DNA from 4 places in the Rummeliibacillus sp. TYF005 genome. Region 1 is predicted to be linked to each of the others. Evidence: riboswitches for the same ligand, from Rfam matches in the RefSeq annotation. Region 1 holds a riboswitch; each other region holds the start of a gene.
What was found. Region 1 has a riboswitch for cobalamin ahead of cobT (nicotinate-nucleotide--dimethylbenzimidazole phosphoribosyltransferase). Riboswitches for the same ligand answer to the same signal wherever they lie in the genome.
Positions count from the first base shown of each region.

Region 2: another riboswitch for cobalamin. It lies ahead of CW357_RS16340 (hypothetical protein); the one in region 1 lies ahead of cobT (nicotinate-nucleotide--dimethylbenzimidazole phosphoribosyltransferase).
Region 3: another riboswitch for cobalamin. It lies ahead of CW357_RS04815 (ABC transporter substrate-binding protein); the one in region 1 lies ahead of cobT (nicotinate-nucleotide--dimethylbenzimidazole phosphoribosyltransferase).
Region 4: another riboswitch for cobalamin. It lies ahead of CW357_RS05590 (Ig-like domain-containing protein); the one in region 1 lies ahead of cobT (nicotinate-nucleotide--dimethylbenzimidazole phosphoribosyltransferase).

Region 1 is NZ_ML122575.1:19,840-24,576, reverse strand. Features, by position in the region: gene CW357_RS14490 (MBL fold metallo-hydrolase) at 1-470, opposite strand, end outside; gene adhP (alcohol dehydrogenase AdhP) at 698-1,720, shown strand; cobalamin riboswitch at 2,158-2,338, shown strand; gene cobT (nicotinate-nucleotide--dimethylbenzimidazole phosphoribosyltransferase) at 2,416-3,465, shown strand; gene CW357_RS14475 (bifunctional 2',3'-cyclic-nucleotide 2'-phosphodiesterase/3'-nucleotidase) at 3,634-4,737, opposite strand, start outside.
Region 2 is NZ_ML122591.1:10,901-15,637, forward strand. Features, by position in the region: gene CW357_RS16330 (PH domain-containing protein) at 180-560, opposite strand; gene CW357_RS16335 (M20/M25/M40 family metallo-hydrolase) at 666-2,273, opposite strand; gene CW357_RS16340 (hypothetical protein) at 2,594-2,803, opposite strand; cobalamin riboswitch at 2,983-3,165, opposite strand; gene CW357_RS16345 (YdhK family protein) at 3,270-3,881, opposite strand; gene CW357_RS16350 (reverse transcriptase-like protein) at 4,022-4,690, opposite strand.
Region 3 is NZ_ML122545.1:6,676-11,412, forward strand. Features, by position in the region: gene argS (arginine--tRNA ligase) at 1-1,030, shown strand, start outside; cobalamin riboswitch at 1,868-2,058, shown strand; gene CW357_RS04815 (ABC transporter substrate-binding protein) at 2,170-3,129, shown strand; gene CW357_RS04820 (FecCD family ABC transporter permease) at 3,126-4,121, shown strand; gene CW357_RS04825 (adenosylcobinamide amidohydrolase) at 4,124-4,737, shown strand, end outside.
Region 4 is NZ_ML122546.1:57,514-62,250, forward strand. Features, by position in the region: gene CW357_RS05575 (YhdT family protein) at 1-83, shown strand, start outside; gene panF (sodium/pantothenate symporter) at 83-1,531, shown strand; gene CW357_RS05585 (transcriptional regulator) at 1,709-1,867, shown strand; cobalamin riboswitch at 2,008-2,192, shown strand; gene CW357_RS05590 (Ig-like domain-containing protein) at 2,351-3,928, shown strand; gene CW357_RS05595 (DUF4430 domain-containing protein) at 4,011-4,737, shown strand, end outside.

The sequences.
Region 1 (4,737 bases):
TCGCCACTGATCAAAACCTGATCCTTTTTATGATAGTACACTACATGACCTGGAGAATGACCTGGAGTGTGGATAGGGGTTAGATCATCAATATCCTGTAAGTTTCCATTTGTTATTTCTAATGGTTGTACAACACCTGGTTGCACAAGGGATTGCGCTTTTTTCCTACCAGGGAAAGGTTCCTTTCCTTCCATGTATTTAATATCAGCTTCATGGGAAAATACAGGAACATTTTTTATTTCTAGGATTTTTTTCAATCCACCGACATGGTCAGAATGGCCGTGCGTTAATAGAATAGCTTTTAGGTTACCCAACTTCTCCGCTTCTTCTAAAATCTTTTTCCCCATAAAAGACATTCCTGTATCCACAATGTATACACCATCTTCAACTGTTACAATCCAAGCACTCATTTTAAACATAAACCAAGTTTCAATTTTATAAATATTTGGAGATACCTTAATAACTTTCATTTTTTCACTCCTCGGACTAGATTTGTAATATGCATTTTTTAGTGACGTAAAACTTTCATTTAAAGCTTTAAAATTTCATGCTGCCGTCCATTCATAAGATTATTCCAATTAATTCTATTTTATGTAAATTATATATATTACTAGAAAGTATATCAAATAATATATAAGGAATAGTCACAGCATCTACCATCATATATATAACTGAAAAGCGAAAGGAGTGGAAGATCGTGAAAGCTGCAATTGTGAATGCGTTTTCAAAAGAGTTGGAGATTAAAGAAGTTTCGAAACCTCAATTAGAAGAGGGAGAAGTTTTAGTGAAAATTGAAGCTTGTGGTGTATGTCATACAGATTTACACGCAGCACATGGGGACTGGCCTGTAAAACCAAAATTACCATTAATCCCAGGGCATGAAGGGGTAGGGGTTGTCGTTGAAGTAGCTAAAGGTGTTAAATCGATTAATGTTGGTGATCGAGTAGGAATTCCGTGGTTATATTCTGCATGCGGAGAATGTGAGTATTGTATAGATGGTAAAGAAACATTATGTCCAAATCAACTAAATGGTGGATACTCTGTGGATGGTGGATATGCAGAATATTGTAAAGCACCCGCAGATTATGTAGCGAGAATTCCTGACAACGTAGACCCAATTGAAATCGCTCCCATTTTATGTGCAGGTGTAACAACATACAAAGCATTAAAAGTTTCAGGTGCAAAGCCAGGAGAATGGGTTGCAATTTACGGGATCGGTGGACTAGGGCACATTGCATTACAATACGCGAAAGCAATGGGACTCAATGTAGTGGCTATAGATATTAGCGATGATAAGTCAAAACTCGCAAAAGAATTAGGGGCAGACATTGTCATTAATGGTTTAAAAGAAGATCCTGTACAAGCCATTCAAGAACAATTAGGTGGTGTACAAGCTGCAATTAGCGTAGCTGTAACAAAAAAAGCCTTTGAACAAGCTTATGAATCAGTAAAACGCGGGGGCTGTTTAGTAGTTGTTGGGTTGCCAAATGAGGAGCTCCCAATTCCAATTTTCAATACAGTTCTCAATGGTGTTACAGTAAAAGGATCAATTGTTGGGACAAGAAAAGATATGCAAGAAGCACTTGATTTTGCCGCACGAGGAAAAGTACGCGCCATTATTGAAACAGCAAAACTTGAAGATATCAATGATGTGTTCAATAAGATGGAAAATGGTAAGATTAACGGTCGTATAGTACTAACACTAGCAGATGAAGAGTAATAAGTTCTAGATATAATCGTTATATTGAAATAAAAGGCTGCTACATTTAATGGTAATAATTAAATGTAGTAGCTTTCTTGATTTTGGTATTGTTCTCAAGAATATTTACAGTTTGTCTTAAGTTATTATAAGCTTTATTTAGACGTCATACTCTATGAGTAATTTATATGAAAAAATAACAAATTGTCTGCGGAGTATATGTATATATTGGCCGTTTACTGATAGCAGCAGATGTTTTTATGTATGATATAAAACCTTTAAAAACAAGATCACAAAATGCCATTTGATATGCAGCCGAAAATTGCTTAAAAAAGGATTGCCATTGTATTATTGCTGGCTTCTGACTAAAAAAGGTTACTAAATTACAAGTCGGATAACATAGTATTTTATAAAATATATTGATTTACCAACGTTCAACGAGTATCATAATGATAGAAAATTCAATAAAAGTACAAGGTGCCTTTGACAAAAGGAGAATAGGGAATGAAGTGAAAAGCTTCAGCGGACCCACCACTGTAGAGGAAAGTTTGAATGGAAATGCCACTGGACAATGTCTGGGAAGGCCTATTCAAATGTAGACCCTGAGCCAGGAGACCTGCCTTGATACTTGTTGACACAGATGATGGAAAAGTCTGCGGTTTATTTGTAATACAAATAAACTGCAGGCTTTTAATTTTATTAGGGAGAGATGAAAAATGAACTTGCTACAGCAAACTGTTGGAAAAATTAAAGACCTGGATGGAGACATGATGGCAAAGGCAAGACAAAGAGTGGATAATTTGATCAAACCACCCAAAAGTCTTGGCAAATTAGAAAGTATCGCTGTCCAATTATCGGGGATTACAGGAGAGCTTTTTCCAGCAATTGATCAAAAAGCAATCATTGTAATGGCTGCTGATCACGGTGTGTACGAAGAAGGCGTTACAAGCAATCCTCAAGAAGTTACATTTGCGCAAACGCTGAATATTGCTAAAGGAATAACAGGGGTAGGAACCATTGCAAAAGTATCAAACGCAAAAATTGTCACAGTCGATGTTGGTGTAAAAGTAGATCTTCCTACTGATGCTGGCGTGATTAATCGTAAAATTAGAAGAGGTACTGCCAATTTTACAAAAGGGCCAGCTATGACAAAAGAAGAAGCCATTCAATCATTAGAAGTAGGGATTGAAATTGCCAATGCAGAAATTCAAAATGGGGTGAATTTGTTAGGAACAGGTGAAATGGGTATTAGTAATACAACACCAAGTACTGCTATATTATCGGTATTGGCGGGTTGTGATCCAAAAGAAATTACAGGTAGAGGGGCAGGTCTCGGACATGGCGGTTTAGCCCGTAAAATAGAAGTGATTCGAAATGCCATTGCAACAAATCAACCAGATTCAACTGATGCAATCGATATACTAGCAAAAGTTGGAGGATTAGAAATTGGTGGTATGGCAGGGGTTATGCTTGCAGCAGCTGCCAATCGAGTACCAGTAGTCGTTGATGGCTATATTTCAACAGCTTCCGCACTTATCGCCACAACGATTGAACCGAAAGTGAAGGATTATCTCATCACATCTCACGCAACAGATGAGCCAGGTGGTAAAAAAGCTAGTGAACTACTAGGCAAAGAACCAATGCTCAAAATGGATATGTGTCTAGGTGAAGGTTCTGGAGCAGCATTAGCTTTTCCAATCATCGATGCAGCATGTAGCATGATGAAAAACATGCCAACCTTTGAAGAAGTAGGGATGGAAATATAAAATTTCATCTCGTGATTAGCATTGAATGCCTGAAAGCTGCCTTTGTATAGAACAAGGCAGCTTTTCTAATTCAACAGGATTGAAAGACGCATTGAAATACATATTGTTGCAAAAAAGGCTATCCCGTAATGGAACAGCCTCGGCCTTTAAATCTCTTAATCTAAAATATTAATTTACTCGTTGAATTCTTCCTTCCACTTTATACTCGAATGGAGAAGATAATGTTTTTACAAATTCAACTGTTGCATCTAAGTCAGTTGGTCCAACTTCCATGTCTTTAGAAAGTGCACCAAAACTAGTATCGATATTACCATACATATAGTTGTTTACGACAACTGTGTATTCTTTTGTTGGGTCAATTTTACTGCCGTCTGGCAAAATAATATCGACTACTTTTCCGGCTTTTGTTGTATCGTCATACGTGTAAGTGTATTTGAAGCCAGAAACATGATAATCAAGACCTCTTGCAGTAATTTGTTCATCTAGTATAACGCGTAAGTCCGCGCCACTGAGTTTAACTTTATTAAGAACATTGCCAAATGGTTGAATGGCAAATAAGTCGCCGAAAGTAACTTTACCAGCATTTAATGGAGCGCGCACTCCACCGCCATTCATTAAGGCAAAATCTGCATTCATAGCATTTTTCATACCATCAGCGATTAAATTTCCTAAAGCTATATCACTGTTTTTCCTTGTAACAGTTGGATATCCTTTTTCAAGGAATGTTGTTGAAGCACCAACTTCCTGTGCTTTAATCGGTTCAGCTTTATCCGCGTACTTTTTCATAATCGCGGATACTTGTGGATCTGGTGTGTAGTCGTTTTGGTATACTGTTTTAATCTCCGCAGATTTGTTAATAATATCGCCTGTCTTTGGATCAATTTCGACCTCTACATCAGAGAAAGCAGAGCCGTATGAGTATGCTTGGACGATTAATTTGTTATCTACTACACGATTTACTTTAACATGATTATGTGCTGAGAAAATAACATCTACCTCATCATCAATTTGTTCTGCAATCTTACTTGCATCAAATGCATCTGTATAGCCTGTTTGTGAAGCAGGATTGTGTGCAAGAATTACGATTGATTTGATTCCTTTTTTCTTCAATTCTTCCGTGTATTTATTAATCGCTTCTACTTCATCTGTGAATTTCAGCGTTTCATTTCCTTTTTGGACAATCATAGAAGGCGTTTCTTGTGTAACTACACCAATAACACCAATTTTTTGACCACCAGAAGTAAGAATTGTATAAGGATCTGTGATTAGTTT
Region 2 (4,737 bases), on a different contig from region 1:
AAAAAATTTTTTTACAATAGTTATTGTAACACTATTATTAAATTCATGCTATTTTTCTATCTTACTCTCTTTCTAAGTAATGTTTAAACCACAATAGTAAGACCTTGTAGTAATAGCAAGGAAGCTTACCATTCACAGCAGAAAGCTTCCTCTATTATAGAAAAATATATTAATTTGACTTATTCTTTTAAAACATAAGCTGCTAATACACTTTGAATTTTATAAATATCTGATTGTTTAGTGAACCTCTTCTCGATTGGTTCATCACTATTAGACAACCAAATTTTTAGTTCTGCTTCAAAATCAAAAGTACCAGCTGTCTCAATGGAGAAGTGTACTACGCTTCTATAAGGAATAGAGTGATATTCTATTTTCTTTCCTGTTACCCCTTGTTTATCAATCAATATTAATCGTTTATCTGTAAAAACAAAGAGGTCTCTAATTAACTTATATGCTTGCTCAACTTTTTCATTTTTCGCAATTAGATCTTTTATCTCAGAATGAATAATTTCTTTGCTTACTTCTGTCGCATTCCCCATCAAATTATCAAATAATCCCAGTATAGCTCCTCCTGTTCATATAAAATGAAACTTCTATAATCGGTTAATGCGAGAAAAAATATATGCAGATTAGATATCTGTACAATAATATATGCTGAAATTTCATTATTCTACAACTTGTGAATTTTTACTTACATACTTCAGCAATTCATAGAGTAATACCGGCATTTCCACAAATGCACTTTTAACATGTAAACGTTCCGAAATTTGATGTGCATCTTTCCCAAACGGCCCCACATTAAGGACTGGAGCTGAAAACTTCGACATTTCTTCAAATGGAATATCATACGTTTCTCCCCAAACTGGTGAATTTTTTTCATATGTCTTCCAATCCTTAACAGCTTGAAATTGACAGTAACTCAAATCACAAATCCCATTAAAATAATGGATTTGTTCAAGAGGAATATTGAACTTTTTTGCTTCTTCAAGGAGTAAGGAAACCGCGCCTTGTATCAGGGAATCTTCTGATGAATTTACAGGTGGATAATATGGTGGTGCAAACAGTAATACTACAGCTGGCGCTAATTCTTGGCAGCGTATCATCAATTGATCTGCAATTCGTAATGACTTTTCACGATCGTCAAATGTGTCATTTGATAATATAGATTTCTTTAATTCTTTTACCTGCTTTATACCCATTTTATTAACTGCATAGGTATATAATTCTTCAAATCGAACTACACGAATCTTGCCAATTGTTGAAACGCCTTGTTTCTTACAGATTACCTCGTAACGTGTTTGACACTTTTCCATAGCCTCTTTCGCTATTTCTTCGAATAAGTTCATGATTTCTCCGGCACTCCGCTTCATGAGGAAAACATTGAACATCGAAATGGCACGATAGGGTGTCTGTGTAGAATATTGTTCTTTTAGATCGGTTAACTTCAGCGAAACTGGAAGAGGGGTTTGTTCACCAAAGTCTTCTTCTAGAAATTTTTCATTCCATTCCATTTCTGCTGTTAGAAAAGCACTCATAAAAGGTGCAGTCATCCCTTTTAAAGGTTCTCCTACATGCGTCTCTTTCCCATAGAAAAGTGCTGCAGGCATAATCTTTCCAATTGAACCAGAGTAAACATATTCTTTTAAATCAGTTGGACCTTGAGAAAAAGAAGGTTCACTATTTAAAAATAATTTAATCTTCAAATTTTCTTTTTCTTGTAATTCTGATATAAGTTTCACTGCTTGTCGCATGCCTGCTGAATTGACTTCTTCATCAGGTACAGTAACAATTAGTAGATTAATAGGCCATTTTTCCGCAATAGCTCTTTCAATGATTTGCATATGTAGTGCTAAGCCGATTTTCATATCCATTACCCCTCGGCCAAATAAGTAATCCCCACTTACTAAATCTTTTTTGGCAGATTCGTTTAGCATACTTGGATCTGCCTTAAAAGCATTCGTTAACACTTCAGGCATAGTTGCTATAGGAATAAATGAACCGTACTCTTCAATTTGTACTGTATCAAAATGACTAATTAAAACTACAGTTTCATTTACATGTGAATTTTTGTATAATGCTGAAACAACTTGTCTCCCGCGGTCAACATCACAAAGTTTTAGATAAGATGGGTTTTCCTTAAAGTATTGAAGTTGCTGTAATTTTGCTTTTAGTTTACTTGAAAATAGTTGTTCCCCTTTTGTCATTGTCTGACTTTCCCAACTGACAAGCTCACAAAGGAGCGAACGTAATTTCTCTGGTGTATTCCACATCATTCTTCCCACCATCCTTTGGCATTATTAAATAGCATCTCCTATAAATAGGTAATCTTATATTTTGAATATACGTAAGTTTTTATATATAGTCAATGTATTAAAACCTAACATAATAAAAAATTCCTTTAACAAAATTATCAATCAAACAAAATAATATAAAAAGCGCATTTATTTTTTATTTAAATGTCAGGTAAAATAACATAAATCGGAATATAAAACTAAAAAGCGCATGGAAACAATCTTCTATGTTTTCATGCGCTTAACTATATTATTATTTCTAAAAAAGCCTATAAAATTTAAAATTTCAAAAAGTACTCAAATTAATAACTTCCTATTATTTCATGTTTAACATTTAAATAAGCGTAGTTAATATTTAAATACTGTTCACAATTTTCTTCTATCAATTCTCGTGTAATCTCTTTCAAAGACATTGATTTAGAAGTCCCAACAGATATCATTAGTTGCTGCTTCATCTTTTGTTCATACATGGTGACAATTTCATGATTCATCGTTTTCTCTCCTTTTCTCATAAAAAAACACATCCGTCAACATTTAGAAGGATGTGTTATGAAAAACTTGCTCTCTTATACGACTTCGACCATAGCAAAATAAGCCCTCTAAAAAAGGGAGAACTTTGCGGTTTTGTCGTACAATGAGCATGCAGAAGATATTCTGTCACACTCTACACCTCCTATCCTCGTAGGTTATATGGCTGTACTCGAAAAAAGGCAGGTCTCCTGGCTTATCTTCTCTGCTCATCGCACCTTCCCGTTTTGACAGTGGTTTTTGCGATTTGCTCTGAATTACAGTTGCGGGACAGCGTCGGATTCTCACCGATCTTCCCTTTTAAACAAATCAAAAAATGATTTGTACCCTTTTTCTTCTTATTCCGTTTCTCTCATTATAACATATTGTTATTAGTAGATTATATAATCTATCTTTATCACAAAAAAAGAAACTTCTATTTAAAATCTCATAGAAATTTCTTTTAATTTTTTATTTATTTGCTACTAGTTCACTTTCAATCAACCATTTATGATTTTTCACTTCATTCCCACCAGTAGTTGGCTTATAGTTGACCATGTAAACTGTTGTGTGAATTCCAGATTCAATTGTAGCAATAGCACCCTTCATACCTGGCAAATGGTCTGCATCAAGGGTCACTTTCGCTCCTGGTTGTAGAATTTTACCGGCTGCTTTTTTTATTTCTTCTTGAATCACCCATTTGTGATTTTTGACTTCTTTTCCACCAGTAGTTGGTTTATAACTGACTGAGTAGGCATTAGTCTCATATGCACCAACAATCGTTCCTTTTGCTCCATTCATGCCAACCATATGATTGGCTTGAACGATTACTTGACTTCCTACTGGATACGTTGGATTTTTAGCTTTTTTAATATCTCCTAAAACTACACCAGAATTATTATGATTCATATGATTATTTTCTTCTGTTACAGTTTGTTTATCATCTAAATTTAAATTATCATCAGGAGCTATATCCACATTTTTGTTTACATCAATATTTTCTCCCTTTAAAACATTGCCACAGCCAGATAATGTGATTAACGCTGTGAATACAAAGATGATTATTTTCATTTTGTTTTTCATGCTGTTTCCTCCAAGTTTCACTTATATGTTCACGCAATATCGGACTTATACTCTTTGAGAAAAGTATTCCCGATATTCCATTCTTTAAACAATAGAAGAACGCAATAAAAAAATTTATAGAGAAAAAATTCTAATTTCTATCAATCATGTTCCAATATTAATTCTATTTGTGCAATAATTTCTATACCATGTATTGCTTGAGTTGCCAGTCGATCAGCTTCTACATTCAATTTTCGAGATACATGTTCATATTCTGCTTGAATGCCTAATTCTTTTAACTTGTTATCAATTTTGTCAGCCCAACTCATTAACTCTGGTTCTAGTACTGCCCATTCACCACTCATTTGGTTGATCACGACTTGAGAATCACCGATAAATCGAATATTTGTGTTTTTAACATTTAATAATTCTAATTCTGTAATACTTAGTTGAAGTGCTGCATATTCGGATTCGTTATTCGATTTCAACCCTACTGTTTGTGCATTTTTTCTAACCCGAAACGGCTTGCCATTTTGCTCAAAATAGATGGCACAACCTAAACCTGATATAGTCGTTTCTCTATCATAACCACCGTCAAAATAGACTGTAATATTATGTGGTTCTCCTTCCACTTCCGTTAAATAACGTTTTAGCTCTTTCATAGTCCATGAACTATCGAATTGATCTATAAATGTTATGTTCTTCACTCTTCCTGTTTTCTCTATATCTAAAGCAATTTTATATGCTTTCTCTGCCGATATTTCTTCTGAGCGAAATACCGTTTCTACTCCTCTGGATGTTTTGTAAATCCATTCAATGATGAGGTTCATATGATATCCTCCAACTAAAATATTTTCAATATATTTTAACTTATTTT
Region 3 (4,737 bases), on a different contig from region 1:
ACTTTCTGCTGAATACGGTAAAGACGTATTAGAAAAATCTGATGAAGAACGTTTTGAATTCTTCCGTGAACATGGATTGAAACATGAATTCGGTAAACTTCAAAAAGACTTAAAAGACTTCCGTGTAGATTTTGATGTTTGGTTCTCTGAAACTTCTTTATACAAAGAAGGAAAAGTTCAAACTGCATTACAAAAACTAAAAGAAAACGGTCATGTATTTGAACAAGACGGCGCAACATGGTTCCGTTCTACTACATTTGGTGATGACAAAGACCGCGTATTGATCAAAACTGATGGTTCTTACACATATTTAACTCCTGATATCGCATATCACGAAGATAAATTACGTCGTGGTTTCGATAAGCTTATCAACATTTGGGGAGCTGACCACCACGGTTACATTCCACGTATGAAAGCGGCTATCGAAGCACTTGGTTATGATCGTGATACATTAGAAGTAGAAGTAATTCAAATGGTAAACCTTCTACGTGATGGTGAAAAAGTTAAAATGTCTAAACGTACTGGTAACGCAGTAACTCTTCGCGAACTTGTAGAAGAAGTAGGTTTAGATGCTGTTCGTTATAACTTTGCAATGCGTGCAGGCGATACTCATTTAGACTTTGATTTAGACTTAGCTGTAAAACAATCAAACGAAAACCCAGTGTACTATGCACAATATGCACATGCACGTATTTGCTCAATCTTACGTCAAGCATCAGAAAAAGGCTTTGCAGCTTCAACTGAACATCTTGATACATTATCATCTGAAAAAGACATTGAAGTATTGAAAAAAGTTGGAGACTTCCCACAAGTCGTAGCGGATGCTGCTCGTGTACGTGCGCCACACCGTATCGCTAACTACATCCAAGAACTTGCTGCAACATTCCACAGTTTCTATAATGCAGAAAAAGTTTTAGATGAAGAAAACAAAGAACGCTCTGAAGCACGTATCGCATTAATCACAGCAGTACGTACAACATTAGCAAACGCACTAAAACTAATAGGCGTATCAGCACCAGAAAAAATGTAATATTAAGTGCTGAGGGCGCTCGTTCAGCTGCGACAAGCGCTGGAGGGCTCGAATCGAAAGCGTGTTTTCAGCTTTCGACCGAGAGACCGAAGCGACTCGAGCAGCTAGCGCCCGAAGCCGGATAAAGTTAAATGCTGAACGCGTCCGTTTAGCCCCGACAAGCGCTGGAAGGCCCGAATCAAAAGCATGTTTTCAGCTTTTGACCGAGGGACTGAAGCGACCTCGAGGGGCTGGCGCGAGAAGCTGGATAAAATTAAATGCTGAGGCGGCTTGCTCAGACCCGAAAATCACAAAAGCTTTCGAATCGAAAACGTCATTTCAGTTTTCGACCGAGAAAGCGTTGTGACTCGAGGGACTAGCCGCAGAAGCTGGATAATTTAATTGCTGAACGCGCTCGCTAAGAGGAAGATAGCCTAAAAGCGCAACATCGTGTCGCAACGGCTATCTGACCCATATCCTGTGGGCTCCCGACAAGCGCTGGAAGGCCCGAATCTCAAAAAATAAGCAAGGGCATCGTATATTTTGTGTGAAAATATGCGATGTCCTTTTATTTTGCTTAGCTTTTTTACGTAGGAAAGAATTAGGGGACATGTAAGCTCCATCGACTAAAATTACTCAATCGAAAGAAAAAATAAGAGATACATAGCTTCAAGTATAAAATTACCGAGAGTATAAAGTTAGGAAACTCGCGCCCTGTTTAGCACAACTCAGGCACCAATTAGCACAACTCATAAGAATTATACCCCCACTCAATAGGTCAAAACTATTCCGTAAAACTTTAATTATTTTAAGGTACCTTCCATAAAAACAAAATATTCGGTATAATGATAGACAATTCAATAGTTAAAAAAGTACGGTTCTTAACATTCGGTAAAATGTTAAGTGAAAAGGGAAATCGGTGAAAATCCGATGCGGTCCCGCCACTGTAAGTGTGAGTAACTCGTATAATTGCCACTGAAAAATTTTCGGGAAGGCACGAGAAGCGTTGAACACAAGCCAGGATACCTGCCGTATTTAAAGACACCAGTTTAACTACGAGGATAGGATGGGTGCCAGTATATTTAATATTTACTGGATTCATGATGCCTCTCGAAAAAATAGAGAGGCTTTTTATTTTGCTGAAGGAGGCACTTCGATCAATGAAAAGAATATGGCAATTAGCAATAATGCTCACAATGGTATTTGCTTTACTTGTAGGATGTGGACAAGGAGATTCGCAAAAATCATCTAGTGACAAAACAAATTCTACGCAAACAACAAAAAATACGTCTACATATCCAATGATGGTAAAAGATGCACTCGGTAACAATGTGGAATTTAAAGAAGCCCCTAAAAAGATAGTTTCTTTAGTCCCTAGTAATACAGAAATATTATTTGCGCTAGGTTTAGACGACAAAATTGTAGGTGTAACTGATAACGATAACTATCCAGAAGCTGCTACTAAAAAGGAAAAAGTGGGCGGCATGGAATATGATATTGAGAAAATACTAAGTTTAAAACCAGATGTAGTGTTTGCGCATGAATCCAATGCCAAATCAGTAGAGGCAGGATTACAACAACTAAAAGATGCAGGAATTACTGTTTTTGTAGTAAAAAATGCAACAAACTTTGAAGAAACATATAACACGATCGAACAAATTGGCCAAATTACAGACAAAGGGCAAAAAGCAGATCAAATTGTTGAAGATATGAAAGCAAAAGTACAAGAAGTTCAAGATAAAGTAGCAAATGTGAAACAACGTTCTGTTTTTGTAGAAACTTCAGATGAACCGGAAATTTATACAGCAGGTAAGGATACATTTATGCAAGAAATCTTAGACCTAGCAAATATCAAAAATGTTGTAGATGATCAATCAGGTTGGTTTAAAATCGATTCAGAGCAAATTGTTAAACGTAATCCAGATACAATGATTGTAATGGAAGATGTTCCGAATATCGTAGAAAAAGTAAAAAAACGTCAAGGATTTAATAGTATTACAGCAGTCAAAAATGACGCAGTTGTACAAGTGAATCAAGATTTAACAGCTCGGACAGGCCCTCGCCTTGCTGATGGTCTAGAAGAAATAGCAAAAGCAGTTTATCCAGAGGTATTCAAATGAGGAAAATAGTAGTGGGGTATATTGTAGCCATATTCATCTTGTTACTGAGTATATGGCTCGGTATATCTGTAGGTTCTGTAAAGGTACCACTAAGTACGTTATGGGATACAGAAGCTGATGAAATGGCAACAAATATTTTATGGAATATTCGTATGCCACGTGTTTTATTGGCTGGACTTGTTGGAGCAGCATTAGCAATTGCAGGTGCTGCTTTTCAAGGCTTATTAAAAAATCCACTTGCTGATCCATATACGTTAGGAGTGTCATCAGGTGCCTCAGTAGGTGCAGTGATGACGCTTTTTTTCAATATTTCAGCCCCTATTTTAGGGATATTCACTTTACCTACATTTAGCATGGTAGGAGCAATGCTATCTCTATTTGCAGTGATTGGATTTGCTAAATTAGTTGATCGTACGATGAAGATGGAAACACTTATTTTAACAGGAATAATCATGAGTTCATTTTTAAGCGCTGTTATATCATTAATGATTGCGCTAACAGGAGAAGAACTTCGACAAATAATTAGCTGGTTGATGGGAAGCGTATCGATGCGTGGGTGGCCTTATGTGAAGATGGTATGGCCATTCATCCTTATAGGGGCATTGATGTTATGGTTTAATCGCCGTGAGCTAAATGCTATGTTGTTTGGAGAAGAAAGGGCAAAGTATTTAGGTGTTAATGTGAAAAGAAGTAAACTTATGCTTCTACTTGGGGGTTCAATGTTAACTGGTTCGGCGGTCGCGGTTTCAGGAACGATTGGCTTTATCGGACTAGTTGTCCCACATATGACTAGATTACTATTTGGTGCAGATCATCGTCATCTATTACCATTATCTTTTATCAATGGAGCATCATTACTGATTGTATGTGACTTGGTCGCCCGTATAATCATTGCACCAACAGAATTACCTATCGGTGTTATAACATCCTTTATTGGCGCGCCGGTTTTTGCTTATATTTTCTTCCGTCAACGTAGAACGAAGGGAGCATAGGAATGCTTAATGTAAAACAACTTAGTGGTGGATATGATCCTAAAAAACCTATTATAAAGGATATTTCATTTAAAGTAGAAAAAGGGCAATTTGTTGGCATTTTAGGCCCTAATGGAAGCGGGAAATCTACACTTATAAAAGTAATTAGTGGAATACTTGCTGAAACAAGTGGTTCAGTTCTGATTGATGGAAAGAATCGTAAAGACTATTCAACGAAAGAATTAGCACGCAAAATGGCTGTTTTACCTCAGTTACATGCACATGCCTTCTCACATTCAGTTCGTGAGACTGTATCAATTGGCCGTTATCCTCATCAAAATAGTTGGTTTCAAACATGGTCAAAAGATGATGAAGAGGCAGTTGCTACTGCAATGGATCAAACAGGGATTACACAATACACAGATCAACAATTGGATTTTCTTTCCGGTGGGGAGCAACAAAGGGCGTTTGTTGCACAAGCTTTAGCGCAGCAAGCCGATTTACTACTATTAGATGAACCAACTAATCATTTAGATATCGAACATCAACGGAAACTGATGGATATGATTCGACATGAGGTTGTGTATCATGATTTAACGGTGATTTCGATTTTTCATGATATGAATTTAGCTTCACT
Region 4 (4,737 bases), on a different contig from region 1:
TTATGATTGTTTTATTAATGGTCATTATAAAATTTTTCTTTAAAGATGTACCATTTGAAGAAGAGGATGGTGACGATCAATGATGAATTGGCAAGTTATCCTTCCATTAATCTTTTTCTTAGTCATTATCTTTTTAATAGGGATATGGGCAAATAAACATGTCATGCAATCGAATTCGTTTTTACAAGAGTATTTTCTAGGTGGTAGACAAATGGGAGGATTCCTCCTTGCAATGACAATGATGGCCACATACGGAAGTGCATCTAGTTTTATCGGAGGGCCCGGTGTCGCTTATAATACGGGTCTTGGTTGGGTTCTGTTATCGATGGCACAATTACCAGCAGGTTATTACGTTTTAATGGTTCTGGGTAAGAAATTTGCGATTATCGCTAGAAAATATAAAGCGATTACATTGATAGATTTTTTACATGAACGCTATAAAAGTAATTTCGTTGTTATTGTTTCTGCATTGAGTATTATAATCTTCCTATTTGCTTCAATGGCTGCACAATGGATTGGTGGTGCAAGGTTAATTGAATCTTTAACCGGATTAAATTATACTTCTGCATTATTCATTTTTGCGATTGTAGTCCTTGTATATGTAATAATAGGTGGATTTAGAGCCGTAGCATTAACAGATGCTGTACAAGGTACTGTGATGTTTTTAGGTAGTGTTATTTTGCTTGTTGGTACGATTATTGCTGGTGGCGGCGTTTCTAATATCATGTCCGACTTAGTTGCTGAAAATCCTAAGTTAGTATCTCCGTTTGGTGCTGATGGAAGTTTAACGCCACTATATGTATCTACATTTTGGATTTTAATCGGTATTGGTGTTATTGGTTTACCTCAAATTGCAGTACGAGCAATGTCATATAAAAACTCAAGAAGTATGCACTCAGCAATCATTATTGGAACAATTGCAATAGGGACAGTTATGTTCGGGATGCATTTAACAGGGGTATTGGCACGCCCGGTGTTACCTGGTATTGATATCGGTGATAAAGTTATGCCACTTTTAACATTGAAGGTATTACCACCTTATTTGGCAGGTATCGTTTTGGCTGCTCCAATGGCTGCGATTATGTCTACTGTAAATGCTTTGCTAATGCTTGTAAGTTCTACTATTGTGAAAGATATATATCTAAACTATATTAAGCCAAAAGCGAATGATCATGAAGTGAAAAGACTAAGCTTTTTGGTCACTGCTTTAATCGGCTTAGCGGTTATTATTATTGCGTTAAAACCGCCTAGCTTGCTTGTATGGCTTAACCTTTTCTCATTTGGTGGCTTAGAATCTGTATTTGTTTGGCCTGTTGTATTAGGTCTATATTGGAAAAAAGGAAACAAATATGGAGCAGCTTCTTCCATGATTGTAGGTTTAGTCAGTTATATTTTCATTTACGAAAAATGGGGAACAACTTTCTTAGGAATGCATACAGTAACAACTTCTATTCTATTATCTCTTGTAAGTTATGTAGTAGTTAGTCTTCTAAGTAGTTCTAAATTTAAAGACGTTAAACACATCATTTAAAGATTTAAACTCAAGCTTTATTGTACTAATAGGGCTTGAGTTTGTTTATGTTTACGTATTGTATAAAAATTTATTTTAATATTTGTTTTTTAAGAAAATTCCGTTGACAGATGTTTTAGACTGTTATATATTATTATCAATAATAATATTTGTTATATAACAGGAGGAGAAATACAAATGGATATGTATAGAGAAAGCTATGAACGATATTGTAACGCATGCCAAGAATATGGATTGGAATCGAAAGACTTTTACTTTTTTATCAATCATCTAACGGAAGAACAACTTAATGCCTACAAAGAATACTCAAAAAGGAGAAACGACCAAAATGACTGATGCCGTCGCGAGTGACTTATAAACCCCCTGCTGATCATATAATGATTGGTAGGGGGTTATTTATTTTCGTCAAAATTTAAAAAATATTAGAAAAATATTTACATGACCTAAAGAATGTGAAATACTGATAGATGACAATTACATAACTTTTAGATAGAAGTGCCTATCAATTGATAGGATAATAGGGAAATCGGTGGAAATCCGATGCAGCCCCGCTACTGTAAATGTATTTGAACTTCGCGTATACCACTGGCTAACAGCTGGGAAGGTGCGAAATTTCTAATATACATAAGCCAGGAGACCTGCTTTTATCTTTAGTTCTGATCTTCGAGGGGAGGTATCGAACTGTGAAATACATATGTTTATTTCACGTCCAATTATCTTTACATATATATGTAAAGACATTAAATTTGTATTGCTTTCATTACCTCTATTCTAGAAGACAGTTAAGCGTTAATTGTCCAAATGAATGGAGGTATTTTTATGTACAAAAACAAAAACTTTAAAAAATGGATTGCACCAGTCTCATTAGCTAGTTTATTGCTCACATCTCAACTTCCTGCTTCAATTATTGCCCATGCAGAGGGAAACAAGGAAGTAAATGCATCAGTGAAAAATGTTGAATACCAAAAAGCTTTAAAGAGCTCAGCTTTATGGCTATACAAAAATACCCCAAATGCTAAGTTTGGAAATGAAGATGTTGTAACTGATTTAGCACAAACTGGATTCCCTGTTGCAAAAAATTATTATACAAATTACTACAAGAATATTGTTTCAAAACTAAAAGCAAATAACGGGAAAATCTTCGATGGAGAAAGAGAAGTCTCATCAGGTAAGTACGGAAAAGTAGTACTAGCATTAACATCAATAGGAAAAGATGCTTCAAATATTGAAGGTTTTAATTTAATTCAAACTATGATGGATAAAGTTTTGAAGGAACAAGAAAATCAAACTTACTCTGCAACATCAAATTATAATGTACTTTATGCTCTTGATTCAGCAAATTACAAACTTCCTGCTGATGAAAAATATGCAAATTTAAAAGAGCAAATGGTAAAAGATTTATTAAATGATCAATTTACGGATGAAAACGAAGGTTCATTTGGGGTTGCATGGCAATGGCCTGGTGTTGATAGTACAGCTATGGTAACGACTGCATTATCAAACTACACATCTAGAGATGGTGTTAATGAATCGCTTAATAAAGCATTGAATTATTTATCACTCAAATTAAATAAAAATGCAGGTTACGATGGCTACTATGGTGGAGATAGCCCAGAATCTATATCACAAGTAATTCTAGCGCTTACTTCTTTAAACATTAATCCAAAATCGGATCTTCGTTTTATCAAAAATAACAATTGGTCTGTATCTAATTTATTGACTACATACGATCAAGCATCGGGTGGATTTAAAAACTCTCCTACATCAAAAATAGCTAACGATATGTCTACCGACCAAGCAAACCGTGCTTTAGAAGCATATGATCGTCTAGTAAATAATGAAAAGAAATTCTACGATATGTCGGATGTTAAAGCTGAAAACCTTGCATATGACACAAAAGCTCCTAAATTACCAACTGTTAAAACAGTAGCAGACAATAAAACTACTGTAACTGGTAAAACAGAATCGTACGCTACCGTAACTGTGAAAAATGGTTCTAAAATCATCGGTACAGCCATTGCAGATTTTAAAGGCGCATATTCAGTCAAAATCAAAAAACAAAAGGCTGGTACCACATTAAAAATTGCAGCAACCGATCTTGCTAAGAACACTAGCAAGACTGTCTCTGTAAAAGTTGTTGATAAAACAGCACCAAAAACACCAATCGTTAAAAAGGTAACAAAAAATTCTACAAGAATAGTTGGAACAGCAGAAGTGAAATCAACCGTTTATGTTGTGAAAAATAAGAAAGTAATACAAAAGGGAAAAGTCTCATCGAAAGGTAAATTCTCTTTATCTATCAAAAAACAAAAAACTGGTACAAAATTAACGGTTTATGTTAAGGATGCAGCCAATAACAAAAGTGCATCTAAGACGATTACTGTTAAATCAAAATAACTAGTCAACAATGTAAATTTTAACCCAGGGTGTTAGAGACAAATTCTAACACCCTATTGACATCTATATGGAGGTGTTATTTTTGAAGAAAGTACATTTTTATATTCTTTCTTTAATTATTGCGATAATCTGCCTTGCTGGTTGTAAAGTCCAAACAGTTGAACAATACAATCATCAAAATACAGATGAAAAAAGTGTAGAAGATTCTAATGAGAAAGTAATTCCTATAAATGATGATAAGAAGAAAGAAAACTTGGCCAGTAAGAAAAAGATGGAAACTGAAAAACAGGTAAATAAACAAGAAGATTCAAAGGAATCAAATGAACGTTCTGATGAATCAAGCCAGAAAGAAAAACCTCAATCGACAATACATCAAGCTAGTGAAAAGGATACTTCTGAAAAAGAAGAAAGCAGTTTAACTAAGCCGACAAACCGAGAGAAAACCGAAAAAGAGGAAAAAACAAAGAAGAAAATAGTAACAAAGCCCAATAAAGATACTGCATCCTTTAAGAAAACAAATCCACCAAAATCAGTTGCTGATTCAAAAGTGGCTGACAAAAAAGTTGTTAAAGAAAAGAAAAAATACGTTACGATTTCAGTAAGAGTTGATACTCTTTTAAAACCTGAACATTTTGCAAAACTTGAAAAACCATTACAAAGCGAAAAATATGTACCCAAAAATGGCGTAATCATTGCTCCTTCAAAATATGAAATTCTTAGTAAATATGATACAGCTTGGAGTATAACCTTAAGGGCTTTAAAAGAGCATAACATTCAATTTGAATATGAAGGCGCTGGAGAAAACAAAT